DNA from 3 places in the Spirillospora sp. NPDC029432 genome. Region 2 is predicted to be linked to each of the others. Evidence: predicted binding sites of a transcription regulator. Region 2 holds the regulator's gene; each other region holds the start of a gene.

Region 1 (4,916 bases), on a different contig from region 2:
GGATGTGGTCGAACACGCCGGTGTAGGTCGCCGGGTTGGACCGCGGGGTGCGGCCGATCGGCGACTGGTCGACGTGCACGACCTTGTCGAGCTGGTCGACGCCCGTGACCCGGCGGTGCTTGCCCGGCACCGTGCGGGCGCCGTGCAGCTGCTTGGCCAGCGAGTTGTAGAGGATGTCGTTGACCAGCGTGGACTTGCCGGAGCCGGAGACACCGGTGACCGCGGTGAACACGCCGAGCGGGAACGCGACGTCCACGCCCTGGAGGTTGTTCTGCCGGGCGCCCTTGACGGCGACCTCGCGGCCCTTCTGCCGGGGCCGGCGGATCTCGGGCACCGCGATCTCGCGGCGGCCGGACAGGTAGGCGCCGGTCAGCGACTGCTCGGAGGACAGCAGGTCCTCGACGGTGCCGGAGACCACGATCTGGCCGCCGTGCTCGCCGGCCCGGGGGCCGATGTCGACCACCCAGTCGGCGGCCTGGATGGTGTCCTCGTCGTGCTCGACGACGATCAGCGTGTTGCCCATGTCGCGCAGCCGGATCAGCGTCTCCAGCAGCCGGTGGTTGTCGCGCTGGTGCAGGCCGATGGACGGCTCGTCCAGCACGTACAGCACGCCGACCAGGCCGGAGCCGATCTGGGTGGCCAGCCGGATCCGCTGCGCCTCGCCGCCGGCCAGCGTGGCCGAGGCGCGGTCGAGGGTGAGGTAGTCGAGCCCGACGTCCAGCAGGAAGCCCAGCCGGGCGTTGATCTCCTTGAGCACCCGCTCGGCGATGTGCCGGTCGCGGTCGCTGAGCTCCAGCGTCAGCAGGAACTTGGCGCACTCGCCGATCGGCATGGCCGCGACGTCGGCGATCGACCGGCCGCCCATGGTGACCGCCAGGACGACCGGCTTGAGCCGCGCGCCCTCGCAGGACGGGCACGGGATCTCCCGCATGTAGCCCTCGAACTTCTCCCGGGTGGAGTCGCTCTCGGACTCGGCGTGCCGCCGCTGGATGTAGGGGATCACGCCCTCGTACGCGGTGTAGTACGAGCGGATGCGGCCGTAGCGGTTCTTGTAGCGGACGTGGACCTGGGTCTCGTGCCCGTTGAGGATCGCCTTGCGGGCCTTGGCCGGCAGCCGCTCCCACTCGGTGTTGAGGTCGAAGCCCATGGCGTCGCCCAGCGCCGACAGCAGCCGCAGGAAGTAGTCGCTGACGTGCCCGTTGGACCACGGCTGGATCGCGCCCTCGCCCAGCGTCATCGTGGGGTCGGGGACGACCAGCTCGGGGTCGACCTCCATGCGGGTGCCCAGGCCGGTGCAGTCGGGGCAGGCGCCGTACGGCGAGTTGAACGAGAACGAGCGCGGCTCCAGCTCCTCGAACGACAGGTCGTCGTAGGGGCAGTAGAGGTGCTCGGAGAACATCCGGGTGCGGTGCTCGTCGTCCTCGGGCAGGTCGACGAAGTCGAGCACGATGGTGCCGCCGGCCAGGCCGAGCGCGGTCTCCACCGAGTCGGCCAGCCGCTGGCGGGCGGTGTCCTTGACCGCCAGCCGGTCGACGACCACGGAGATGTGGTGCTTCTCCTGCTTCTTGAGCTTGGGCGGCTCGTCCAGCCGGATCATCGCCCCGTCGACCAGGGCCCTGGAGAAGCCCTTGGACTGGAGCTCGCGGAACAGCTCGACGTACTCGCCCTTGCGGTCGCGGATGATCGGGGCCAGCACCTGGAAGCGGGTGCCCTGCTCCAGCTCCAGCACCCGGTCGACGATCTGCTCGGGGGCTTGCCGGCTGATCGGGCGGCCGCAGTCGGGGCAGTGCGGGTGGCCGATCCGGGCGTACAGCAGCCGCAGGTAGTCGTACACCTCGGTGATGGTGCCGACCGTCGAGCGCGGGTTCTTGCTGGTGGACTTCTGGTCGATCGACACCGCCGGGGACAGGCCCTCGATGAAGTCGACGTCGGGCTTGTCCATCTGGCCGAGGAACTGCCGGGCGTACGCCGACAGCGACTCGACGTACCGGCGCTGTCCCTCGGCGAAGATCGTGTCGAAGGCCAGGCTGGACTTGCCGGAGCCGGACAGCCCGGTGAACACGATCATGGAGTCCCGCGGCAGGTCGAGCGAGACGTCCTTCAGGTTGTGCTCGCGTGCTCCACGCACGATGAGTCGGTCATGCACGGCGTTGTTCCGGTTCCTCTAGTGGCATGTCTCTGGCCCGCGTGTCCCGGGGGTCCCCAGTCGCCGGACACGGTCATGGGACACGGTCGCCGGACATGGTGAAGACACACGTCGCCCTCAGGCTAGCCAGGGGGTCTGACAGACTTCCCCGACTCTTCAACAGCGGAGCCCGCCGCCGCATTTCTTCAGGGTCCTCCCCCGTCCCTGAAGGCGGCGGGCGTCACCTGGGAACCGTACACGTGTTCGAAGATCTCCCGCTACCGGAACCCGCGGACGGCGCGCCGGTCGCTCCGGTCACCCCTCGGTCACTCCCGGTCGTCCAGCGCGAAGTCCAGGTAGCGGGCGGCGGAGCGGCGCACGGCCGCCTTGCCGTCGGTCTTCACGATCCGGTCCCACCACGCCCCGTACACGCGGGCGAACGGGTACGGCTCCAGCAGGCGCAGCGCCCGGCGCACCGTGCGCGGCCGTTCGGGGATGAAGTTGGGGTAGCTGTACATGAAGCTCACCCAGTCGCGGTCGGCGACCACCTGGAGGATGTCACCGGACAGGAGCGCGCCCGCGCCGTCCTCGCCGTCCCGCCAGTGCAGGACCTGTCCCCCGGCGAAGTGCACCCCGGCGTTGATCAGCGTGATCCCGTCGGCGATCTCGGCGGTGTCGCCGTTCCAGAACGTGACCGCGTCGTCGGGCCGGGCGATCCAGCGCCGGTCCGCCTCGTGGACGAACACCGGCGCGCCGAAGGCGCGGGCCCACTCGATCATCGTGCCGTAGTAGTGCGGGTGGCTGATCGCGATCGCGGCGATCCCGCCCAGCGCGCGCACCTGCTCGACCAGCGCGTCGTCGAGGTAGGTGATCATGTCCCACAGGACGTTCCCGGCGGGCGTGCGCACCAGCAGGGCGCGCTGGCCGATGGCGGTCGCGGGCTCGGCGCCGATCCCGGTGATCCCCGGGCCCTCCTCGCGGACGACGCCGCGGTGCCCGGCGGCCCGCAGCTCCTCCAGGCTCGTCCAGCGCTGGCCCTCCCAGCCCACGTACTGGCGCTCGTCCGCGCAGATCGGGCAGTCGCCGCGCGGCGCACCGTACTGGACGCCGCAGGTCACGCAGATGGACAGGTCCCTGTTCCGGCTCATGGAGATCATTGTCACCGGCGTGGCCCCCGCCGTACCAGGGCAGGATGGGGTTTCCACGGAGCGGTGGCACAGAGAGGCGGGGCGCGATGGGCGAGTGGCGGAAGGTCCTGGCGGAGGTCGACGCCGGAACGGAACGGGTCGTGGCGACGGTGGCCGGGCTGGGCGAGGAGGAGCTGCGCGGCCCGTCGGCGCTGCCCGGGTGGACGCGTGGCCACGTGGCCACCCACATCGCGCGCAACGCCGACTCCCTGTGGAACCTCCTCGAGTGGGCCCGCACGGGCGAGGAGATCCCGCAGTACCCGAGCATGGAGGCGCGCAACGCCGATCTGGAGGCGGGCGCGGGGCGGGGCGCCGCGGCGCTGGCCGAGGACCTCCGCGCGTCGGCGGAACGGCTGTCCGCCCAGGCGGCGCGGCTTCCGGAGGAGGCGTGGGACCGGACGGTGCGGGCGATGCCCGGCTGGCGGCACCCGGCCTGGTTCACCGTCTACCGGCGCTGGCACGAGGTGGAGGCCCACCATGTGGACCTGGCCGCCGGGTACGGGCCGGCCGGGTGGCCCGTGGCGTACGTGGAGTGGGCGCTGACGAGCACGCTGGCCGATCTGGCGGCGCTGCCTCCCGACCTGAGGGGCGCGCTGGAGGGGTACCGGCTGGTGGCGACCGACACCGGGGACGCCGCGGACCTCGGCGGCGCTGCCGAGATCTCGGGCGGCGGGCGGGCGCTGCTGGCCTGGCTGAGCGGCCGCTCCGCGGGCGAGGGGCTGCTCATGCGGCCGGACGGGCCGCTGCCCGTGCCGCCGCCGTGGCCGTACGCGCCCAGCGGGTTCTAGGGGGCCACGCGCTCGCGGTCGTCGCGCGCCGGGGCCGCGGGCGGCTCGTACCCGGCGGCGGGGTCGCCGGCCAGGCGGTGCAGGGCCGCCACCGACCGGACGGTGATCACGTTGCGGGCGACCGCGAGCCGGCCCCGCTCCCCGGCCAGGATCTGGGCCACCTTGCGGCGGCCCATGCCCGCCCAGCGGCCGAGGTCCTGCTGGCTGACCGGGACGCGGACCTCGTAGCCGGCGCCGCCGGGCGGCGGCTTGCCGAAGCGGGCCACCAGCCGCAGCACCCGGCCCGCCAGCCGCCGTTCGGGCTCGTCGGGGAAGTGCGCGGTGCGCAGGCCGTTGGCGTCGCGCAGCCGCTCGGCGAGGACGGCGGCCACCGCCCAGGCCGCGCCGGGGTGGGCGTCCAGCACCGCGCGGAACCGGGCCGCGGGCAGGACCAGCGCCTGCACCCGGGTCAGCGCCTCCACGCTGGCGTCGCGGACGCCGCCGTCCACGGCCTCCAGCTCGCCGACGACGTCGCCCGGGCCCAGCACGTCCAGGATCACGGTCTCGCCGCCGCGGTCGACCCACACCTTGACCGCGCCCGAGCGCAGCACGAAGACCTGCGAGGCCCGGGTGTGCTCGCGGGTCAGGAACGCGCCCGGTTTGATCATCACGTTGGTGCCGGCGCGCAGCAGGGCCTCTCGCGCGCGCTCCGGGAGCTCGTCCCAGAATCTGGTGATGTCCATACCGCCAGTGAACGCGGCGGTACAGCGATCGACTGCGTACTACGCCACACTTCGATGCGCTGTGCATGCAAATTGCACCACGGGTTGCAGATCT
Region 2 (4,916 bases):
CGGCGCCCGATCCGGTCGCCCAGCCCGCCCATCGTGATCAGGAACCCGGACAGCAGGAAGCCGTAGACGTCCATGATCCACAGCTGCTGGGTGGCGGTCGCGCCCAGGTCCGCGCTCAGGTGCGGCAGCGCCAGCAGCAGGACGAAGACATCGATCGAGACCATCAGCGCGATCAGGACGAGGACGGCGAGTCCCGCCCATTCGCGCCGGCCGGCCCTGGCCTGCGCGGCGTGCGCGGTGTCTGTGCGGGTGTGCGGCTCCATGGCGCCCCCTCCTCCTGGCGCCCCCTGCGGGCGCCGTTCACGAAGGGGTCGGAGCCGGCGCGGCGTTCTCTACACGCCGCGCCGAAAAATCTAGCGGGCCGGCATGCGCAGCTCCTGGCCCGGCTGGATGAACGTGCCGGCGAGCCCGTTCAGGTCGATGATGCGGCGCACCGTGACCCGCGGGTCGCCGTCCGGGTCGTCCCGGGAGGCGATCTCCCAGAGCGTCTCGCCGGGCTCGACCACCACGGTCCGGGCCCGGTCGCCCCGGTCGGCCTCGTCGGACATGCGCTGGGCGGGCCGCTCGGTGCCGTCGCCCGCGCTGGCGCCCAGCCCCGCGGTGAGCCAGAACGTCACCAGCAGCCCGGTCGCCACGGTCCCGATCAGCACGCCGCGGCCGCGCCTGGTCAGCCGCAGCGGCGGCGGCCCGGCGGGACGCCCGGCGCCCTCTACGCGCCCGGCGCGCCCGGCGCGGCCAGTGTGGCCGGCGTGGCCGGCGTGGCCGGCGTGGCCGGCGTGGCCGGTGAGCCTTTCCGCCACTTCGTCCGGTCTCTTCGGGGCGGTCATCGGGGCATCGGTCCTGTCGCGCGTCCCCTCGGGCGACCCCGCCATCTCGGCCCTCCTGCGGTCAGCCGTGCACTCCCCCGCGTTCGAATGCATTTTCGATCGAACGCCTGTACGATGTTGTACATCAATCCGGGGGCGAAACGCGAGGACATTCTTCGAACAATTGTTTGATCATCGGGTGCGGACGCGATAACGTGCCATGACAAGGAGTGACGGATCCAGCGCCGGGGAGGCGACGAGCGATGAGCAAGGTCCGGGAGCTGCCCGACGGCCCTGGGGACGAGAGCGGTCTCACCCAGCGGCAGCGCATGGTGCTGGAAGTCATCCGCGACTCGGTCCAGCGCCGCGGCTACCCGCCGTCGATGCGCGAGATCGGCGAGGCGGTCGGCCTGACCAGCACCTCCAGCGTCTCGCACCAGCTGCGCGCCCTGCAGCGCAAGGGCTACCTCCGGCGCGACCCCAACCGCCCCCGCGCCGTCGAGGTCCGGGTCCCCGGCACCACCCCGGTCCGCACCGACGATGAGGCGTTCGAGGCCCCCGGCACGGCCGCCGAGACCGCGACCCGCCCGGCGCCCGCCTACGTCCCCCTGGTCGGCCGCATCGCCGCCGGTGGCCCGATCCTGGCCGAGGAGGCCGTCGAGGACGTCTTCACGCTGCCCAAGCAGCTGGTCGGCGAGGGCACCCACTTCCTGCTGAAGGTGACCGGTGACTCGATGATCGAGGCCGCCATCGCCGACGGCGACTGGGTCGTGGTCCGGCAGCAGCCGGTCGCCGAGCAGGGCGACATCGTCGCCGCCATGATCGACGGCGAGGCGACGGTGAAGACCTTCAAGCGCCGCGACGGGCACATCTGGCTGATGCCGCAGAACCCCGCCTACGAGCCGATCCCGGGCGACGAGGCCTCCGTCCTCGGTCGCGTCGTAGCGGTCCTGCGCAAGATGTGACACTTCCATGTGACTCCCGCATCTGACCCCCGCGTCGGACTGCCCCCGCCTGCTGTATGTGATCTGTCGTGACCGCCCGGGAACGCGGCGTAAGCCGCGTCCCCGGGCGGTCGTGTCTTCGTGTCCTCCGGCCCGGGCCCGCCGCCCCCGCGGCGGTGCCGTGACCGTTTCCTCGGCTGCCTCGGCGCTCCCCAGCGCCTCTTCGAGCTCTCGGGGACCCTGACCCGCGAGTCCCCGTCAGGGCCGCTCCGGCGGCACCGGAACGGGTCCGGTGCCGCCCGAGCGAACCTGGTATGACCTGGTACGACCTGGTGCGCCGTCCCCGTCAGGCGGGGACGATGTTGACGATCTTGGGCGCGCGGACGATGACCTTGCGGATGCCGCGGCCGGCCAGCGCTTCCTTGATCTTGGCGGACTCCAGGGCCTGCCGCTCCAGGTCCGCCGGGTCGATGCCGGGCGAGACCTCCAGCCGGTCGCGGACCTTGCCGGCGACCTGGACGACGCAGGTCACCGACTCCTGGACCAGCAGCGCCGGATCGGCCGCGGGCCAGCCGGCGGTGGCGACCGGGGCCTCGTGGCCCAGGATCTCCCACGTCTCGTCGGCGGTGTACGGCGCGAACAGCGACAGCATCACCGTGATCGCCTCGGCGGCCTCCCGGACGGCCGGGTCGGCGGGGCCCGCGCCGCCGTCGATGGCCTTGCGGGTGGCGTTCACCAGCTCCATGATCCGCGAGATCGCCACGTTGAAGCGGCGGACCTCGACCAGGCCGGTGGCCTCCTCGATCGCGTGGTGGGTGGCGCGCCGCAGGTCGGTCGAGCCGGTGGCCGGGTCGGTGCCCACCGGGGCGGTGACCTCGGTGGCGATCCGGTGGACGCGGCTCAGGAACTTGGACATGCCGTGCGGCGACACGTCGGCCCAGTCGATGTCGTCCTCGGGCGGGCCGGAGAACAGCATCGCCAGCCGGACGACGTCGACGCCGAACTCGTCGATCTGGGCGCCCAGGTCGACCATGTTGCCCAGCGACTTCGACATCGCCTTGCCGTTCAGGATGACCTGGCCCTGGTTGAGCAGCCGGGTGAACGGCTCGGTGAAGTCCACCATGCCCATGTCGTACAGGACCTTGGTGAAGAACCGGCTGTACAGCAGGTGCAGGATCGCGTGCTCGACACCGCCGGTGTACTGGTCGACGGGCATCCAGCGGCGGACCTGCTCGACGTCGAACGGGCCCTCGGTGTAGCCGGGCGAGCAGTAGCGGAAGTAGTACCAGGACGAGTCGACGAAGGTGTCCATGGTGTCGGTGTCGCGCCTGGCGGCCCCGCCGCACTTGGGGCACTCGGTGTTCACCCAGGCGGCGTTGGACGCCAGCGGCGAGGTGCCCTTGGGGGCCAGGTCGGAGCCGCGCATGTCGTCGGGCAGCCGGACGGGCAGCTGGTCGTCCGGGACGGGGACCTCGCCGCAGGCGTCGCAGTGCACGATCGGGATCGGGCAGCCCCAGAAGCGCTGCCGGGAGACCAGCCAGTCGCGCAGCCGGAAGTTGACGGCGGCCTTGCCCAGGCCCTTGCCGGCCAGGATCCCGGTGATCCGCTCGATCGCGTCGGCCTTGGCCAGCCCGTCGATCGGGCCGGAGTTGACGATCCGGCCGTCGCCGGCGGTGGCCACGCCGCTCGCGGCCGGGTCGGTCTCGCCGGTCTCGACGACGACGCGGACGGGCAGCCCGAACTTCAGCGCGAAGTCCAGGTCCCGCTGGTCGTGCGCCGGCACCGCCATGATCGCGCCGTGCCCGTACTCGGCCAGCACGTAGTCGGAGGCCCAGACGGGGATCCGCTCGCCGTTGACCGGGTTGACCGCGTACCGGCCCAGGAACACGCCGGTCTTCTCGCGCTCGGTGGACAGCCGCTCGATCTCGCTCTCGCGGGAGACCTCGGCGCGGTACGACTCGAACGCGGCGCGCTGCTCGGGCGCGCAGACCTCGTCGGCCAGCGGGGCGTCGGCGGCGACGACCATGAACGTCGCGCCGTACAGGGTGTCGGGGCGCGTGGTGTAGACGGTGACCGGCTCGTCCCGGCCCTCGATCACGAAGTCGACGTCGGCGCCGGTGGAGCGGCCGATCCAGTTGCGCTGCATGAGCAGGACGCGCTCGGGCCACTTGCCCTCCAGCGCGGCCATGTCGTCCAGCAGCCGGTCGGCGTACTCGGTGATCTTGAAGTACCACTGGGTGAGCACCCGTCGCTCGACCAGCGCGCCGCAGCGCTCGCAGTGGCCGCCGACGACCTGCTCGTTGGCCAGCACGGTCTGGTCGTTGGGGCACCAGTTGACCTGGCCGCCCTTGCGGTAGGCCAGCCCGCGCTCGTAGAAGCGCAGGAACAGCCACTGCGTCCACTTGTAGTACTCGGGGTCGCTGGTGTGCAGCCGCCGGGACCAGTCGAACGAGGGCGCGTACCGCTGGAACGAGGCCGCCTGCGTGTCGATGTTGGCGTACGTCCACTCGGCCGGGTGCGAGTCGCGCTTGATCGCGGCGTTCTCGGCGGGCAGGCCGAAGGAGTCCCACCCGATGGGGTGCAGGACGTTGTAGCCCTTCTGGAACCAGTAGCGCGCCACGACGTCGCCGATGGCGAACGCCTCCGCGTGCCCCATGTGGAGGTCCCCGGACGGGTAGGGGAACATGTCGAGCGCGTAGCGACTCTCGCGGGGGTCGTCCCCGCCGGCGGCCTTGAACGGGTCGAGCTCCGCCCACCGGGCCTGCCATTTGTCCTGGACGGCCCTGGGGTCGTACCCGTCACCCGGGCCCCCTCCCGCCGGTGCTTCGCGGAAGGTGTCGTCGCTGCTCACGGTCGCTACTCCACTGGTCCTGTCTCGGTACGGGCGCGGTCCCGTGGCGATGCCCTGACATGAAAGGACCCCTCGTGCGACGAGGGGTAGCCGCACCGCCCTGCCTAGGGCCGGCGCGGCCGGCTGAGAAGCAGCCGGGTCCGCATACAACAAAGACTAGCGCAGGGGCAAGGGGGTCCGCTGGGCGAGCCGATCATCCGTGCGAGGGCTTGCGCGGCGGCCGGTTCCGGACGGTCTCCCCCGCGCCGCCACCCGCGTCGCCCCGTGTTGCCTCCCGTGTTGTGCGGTCGCACCGTGGCCGCTGTGAGCACGCAC
Region 3 (4,916 bases), on a different contig from region 2:
GGCGATCGTCATCGCGACGATGCCGACACCGCCGAACACCAGCGTCCGGGCCAGGCCCTCCAGCAGGTCGCCGCTCGAGGCGAAGATCGAGACGGCCACGATCAGGCCCACCCCGATCGTCGAGGCCACCGCCAGCAGCGTGGCGTTGGGGTTGCGGTGCTCGCGGATGACCGTGATCAGCCGGCCCGGGGTGGCCAGATCGGTCATATAGAAGCCGATCACGAACAGCACCAGGCCGGCCGCGGCGTAGGCGAGCAGCGCGCCCGTCCCGTCCAGCAGGATCGAGCCGAGGCTCTCCTCGTTCGCCAGCGTTCTCATGGGTCTCCTTACGGAACTCGCGTCCCCCGCGTTCAGGGGCGGGGCATGCGCTTGCAGGGGGTGACTTGCAGAGGGTGCCTTACAGCGGGATGCGATGGGGGACGAACGACGAGCTGTCATCGGTGATGAGCCCCGCCGTCTCGCGGATGCCCAGCCCCGCGGCCTCGTCGTGGACCATCCAGGCGCCCAGCACCGGGTGCTCGCCGTCGAACTCGGGCAGCGCGCAGAACTCCTGGAAGACGAAGCCTTCCTTGCCGTAGTCCCCCTGCGTGCGCTGCTCGCTGCCGTCCGGGGTGACGATGCGCATGCTCGCCCCCTCCCGTCCCAGCAGCGGCTTCTGCACGTACGAGGTGAGGTCGGACGGCGTGTTCAGGTACGTGGGGAGCAGGTTGGGGTGCCCGGGGAACAGCTCCCAGAGGAGCACCAGGAGCGCCTTGTTTGACAGGACCATCTTCCAGATCGGCTCGATCCAGCGCGTCGGCGTCCCCGGGATGTTGCGGCCGAACGGCTCGTTGACGATCCACTCCCACGGGTACAGCTTGCAGAGGGTGCGGATCTCGAACTCCTTGAGGTCCACGAACCGGTTGCGCCGCGGATCCCAGCCGACCTCCTCCATGGCGATCGCCACCCCCGGCAGGCCCGCCTCCTCGGCGGTCTCCTGCATGTAGGCGATCGTCATGACCTCCTCGCCCGTCTCGTCGCCGTGGGTCCACGCGAAGTGCGCCGGGCCCTCGCCCACCTCGGAGGCGATCTCCTTCCACCGCGCCACCAGGCGCTCGTGGATGGAGTTCCACTGGTCGTCCCCAGGGAAGGCCTCCTGCAGCCAGAACCACTGCACGATGGAGCTCTCCACCAGGGACGTCGGGGTGTCGGCGTTGTACTCCAGCAGCTTGGCCGGCCCCTCGCCGTCGTAGCAGAGGTCGAAGCGCCCGTACAGGTGCGGGTCCCCGCGCCGCCAGGACGCCTCTATGAGCGGCGCCACCCAGTCGGGGATGCCCAGCACGTGGTAGCGCCCGGTGGTCACCACGTGCTCGACCACCTGAAGGCACATCCGGTGCAGTTCCTCGACGACCTCCTCCAGCGCCAGGACCTCGTCCATCTCGAAGACGTAGTGCACCGACTCGTCCCAGTAGGGCCGCGGGAGGTGCGCCGGATGCGCCGTCCGGTGGTACGCCAGGCCGTGCTCCTCGACCTTCTCCGCCCAGTTCTCGCGCGGCTTCGAACGTGCTCTCCGCACGGCCTAGCCCCCGCTCTTGCCGCCGCCGCCGAAGCCGCCGCGGCTCAGGGTGTTCCCCCTGCTGGACTTGATCTTGCCCTTGCTGGGCCCCACCCGGCTGCCGCCCGACACGTAGCCGTCGCTGTCGCGGTTGCCGCCGTAGTACCAGAAGTACCGGCCGTATGAGATCGTTCCACGCTCGATGTCGCGGGTGTCGCAGAAGGCGTCCGGAACGACCCGGTAGCCGCCCTTGGTCTTGCCGACGTTCGGCGCCATGCGGTCCACGCACCACGCGGTGGTGGTCTTCGAGCCGCAGGCCGCCACCGTGAGGGACAGCGCGCTGACCATCCCGATCTTGACGGCACGGGAGCTGAGCCGACGCTTCTGTTCCTGTGGGGGCAAGGCGAACACGTCCTTCGAAAACGAGGCGACCCGCGACCGGCCGGTTCCACGGGACGGGCGCGGACGCCCGCGGGGAAAGTGAACTCTCGGTCGCGAGGCCATAGCTTAGGGCTGGTCGTTCCTCGGACGGAAGGGACACCCGTCCCGTTCCCGAAGGCTTAGAACTCTGTTCGGAGGGCTCAGTCCGGGACCGGCAGATGCGCGTACAGGTCCATCGGATCGACCGTCGACGGAAGGTCGCTCACCTGGCCGTCGCCGACCTCGACCACCCGCCACGCGCCGTCCTCCCGGCACGCCAGGTCGGTCGTGATGAAACGGCAGCCCAGAGTACGGACGGCGGGCGCCACCGCGTCCAGGACGGGGTCGGGCTCGAGGTCCGGGCTGTCCGGGTGCGGCCCGACCAGCGCGGGCTCTCCATCCACCCACCACACGCGCGCCTCGCCGTACTCGTCGTACGGCTCGTACTCGCGCACGACCAGGCCGCCGGCCAGGAAGTCCTCCTGCAGCGCCAGCATCTTGGCCACGATCCCGCGCAGTGAGGAGAGGTTCTTCACGTCCGGGACGTAGCACGCCTCGTCCCATTCGTGCTTACGCGACTTCACGTAGTCCTTCACGATGGCGGGACCCCCGCGGAGGGGGCGCACCAGTTCCCCCAGATCTCCCGGGTCCTCGCCGGGGGCGAGCGGCCGCCACACGCTCTGCGGCGTCAATCCCGCGAACGTGTCGTGCCATCCCGGCAGCTCGTGCGCGCGCCGGTAGTCCTCCGGATGCGTCAGCAGGAAGGCGCCGCGCGCCTTCAGCAGGCGCGCCATCGCGGCGTACTCGTCGCTGGTGAGCATCCAGCCGCGGTACCAGACGGGCCCCAGGTCCCGCGGAACGGCCCGTACCGCCGCCTCGGCGTCCCCGTGCCGGAGCGCGTCGTGGTCGATCAGGGCGATCTCGCCGTAGTGGTCCCGTACGGCGGCCGCCTCGCGGGCGAAGTGGGGGTCAACGCGCCGGGGCCGGAGCGGGTCGACGCAGAAGATGACGGTCAGCGTCATGATGGAACCCTCCGTGGACGGCGCCAGCGTACGGGTTCTTGAGTGTCGCGCGCACGGCGATTCCCGGGCAAATCCTCGGCCGAGACCATGATCGAACGGATGTTCGGTAAAGTCGGGGTACCGCGAACTGTCGGTGGCACCCCGTAACGTCGCCTCCGACATCGAAGGACAGACGGAAAAAGGGGCGAACCTCATGGCAGCGAACGACCGGGAGAAGGCTCTCGAGACCGCACTGGCCCAGATCGAGCGGCAGTTCGGCAAGGGCTCGGTCATGCGGATGGGCGAGGAGACGCGGCCGCCGGTCGAGGTGATCCCCACCGGTTCCATCTCGCTCGACATCGCGCTCGGCATCGGCGGCCTGCCGCGCGGCCGGGTCGTCGAGGTGTACGGCCCCGAAGGGTCCGGCAAGACCTCCATCGCGCTGCACGCCGTGGCGAGCGTGCAGAAGAAGGGCGGCATCGCGGCGTTCGTCGACGCCGAGCACGCCCTCGACCCCGAGTACGCCGCCAAGCTCGGCGTCGACATCGACGCGCTGCTGGTCTCCCAGCCCGACACCGGCGAGCAGGCGCTCGAGATCACCGACATGCTGATCCGCTCCGGCGCCATCGACATCGTCGTCATCGACTCCGTGGCGGCCCTGGTGCCCCGTGCCGAGATCGAGGGCGAGATGGGCGACAGCCACGTCGGCCTCCAGGCCCGGCTGATGTCCCAGGCGCTGCGCAAGCTCACCGGCGCGATCAACCAGACCCGCACGACCGCGATCTTCATCAACCAGCTCCGCGAGAAGGTCGGCGTCATGTTCGGCTCGCCCGAGACCACCACCGGTGGCCGCGCGCTGAAGTTCTACGCCTCCGTGCGGCTCGACGTCCGCCGCATCGAGACCCTCAAGGACGGCACCGAGGCGGTCGGCAACCGCGTCCGCGTCAAGGTCGTCAAGAACAAGATGGCCCCGCCCTTCCGCGTCGCCGACTTCGACCTCCTCTACGGCCAGGGCATCTCCCGCGAGGGCGGCCTGATCGACCTCGGCGTCGAGCACGGCTTCGTCCGCAAGTCCGGCGCCTGGTACACCTACGACGGCGACCAGCTCGGCCAGGGCAAGGAGAACGCCCGCAACTTCCTCAAGGCCAACCCGGACATGGCCGACGGGATCGAGAAGAAGATCAAGGAGAAGCTCGGCATCGGCCCCAAGGTCGACAAGGAGGCCGAACCGGTCCCGGCCGCCGCCGGCGACACCCCGCCCCCGGCCGCCGCCGCCCCGGCTCCCGCCGCCCGCGCCGCCGCCTCCACCTCGCGCAAGGCCAAGACCCCCAAGCCGGGCGACTCGTGATCAAGTAACGGGGATTCCCCCGATCCGGGTGTCTCTTGACGAAGGCTGAGGAATGATCTCGTACGAAGGGCGGCGGCGCCCCATCCCGTACCCGGCGGGTACGCGGACCTTCCCCAATGGCGCCGCCGCTCCCGAGGACCGCCGATGACGCGCGAGAACCCCTGGTCCACCGAGGACGACCCGGCACCGCCCGTGGAGGACGGCCCCTGGTCGTCCCTGGACGCCCCGCCACCCCCCAACCCCTTCGCCACCCCCTGGTCCCGCAACGCCTGGACCCAGGACGGCGAGGAGGCCCAAGAGGGCGAGGGCGACGAGGACGAGGGGAGCGTCCGAACGCCACCACCACCCCCCGCCGCCCCGGCGAGCACACCCCGCCCCACACCCTTGCCGGGCGCGGAAGCGTCCGAAAAGGCCGCGATCCCCTGGGAAACGCAGAACCCCTGGAACCAGGAGCCCGGGACTCCGGCCAGGCCCGCCACACCCCCACCACCTGAGACCCGCCCGGGTCGGCGGCCCGCCGGGGGCGATGACGGTCTGTCCGCGAAGAGCACGAGCGAGCAGCCACCGGGCCTTGTCGCCGACGAGGCCGTCCGGCCGGTTCCAGGGGAAGAAG

What was found. Region 2 encodes LexA, which represses DNA repair genes until DNA is damaged. Its sites were predicted from a motif close to TCGAACANNTGTTCGA; they were not measured.
Region 1: the regulator LexA is predicted to act here: its motif matches at 2,378-2,393, upstream of uvrA (excinuclease ABC subunit UvrA).
Region 3: the regulator LexA is predicted to act here: its motif matches at 3,068-3,083, upstream of recA (recombinase RecA).

The regions. Positions count from the first base shown of each region.
Region 1 is NZ_JBEZWH010000125.1:3,086-8,001, reverse strand. It holds gene uvrA (excinuclease ABC subunit UvrA) at 1-2,146, opposite strand, end outside; gene AB0881_RS40945 (MBL fold metallo-hydrolase) at 2,452-3,273, opposite strand; gene AB0881_RS40940 (maleylpyruvate isomerase family mycothiol-dependent enzyme) at 3,360-4,100, shown strand; gene AB0881_RS40935 (Crp/Fnr family transcriptional regulator) at 4,097-4,822, opposite strand.
Region 2 is NZ_JBEZWH010000027.1:73,505-78,420, reverse strand. It holds gene AB0881_RS22095 (MFS transporter) at 1-263, opposite strand, end outside; gene AB0881_RS22090 (LysM peptidoglycan-binding domain-containing protein) at 354-872, opposite strand; gene lexA (transcriptional repressor LexA) at 1,070-1,771, shown strand; gene leuS (leucine--tRNA ligase) at 2,097-4,601, opposite strand.
Region 3 is NZ_JBEZWH010000003.1:62,548-67,463, forward strand. It holds gene AB0881_RS03030 (DUF350 domain-containing protein) at 1-318, opposite strand, end outside; gene AB0881_RS03035 (glutathionylspermidine synthase family protein) at 398-1,555, opposite strand; gene AB0881_RS03040 (hypothetical protein) at 1,559-1,936, opposite strand; gene AB0881_RS03045 (ATP-grasp domain-containing protein) at 2,116-2,976, opposite strand; gene recA (recombinase RecA) at 3,170-4,303, shown strand.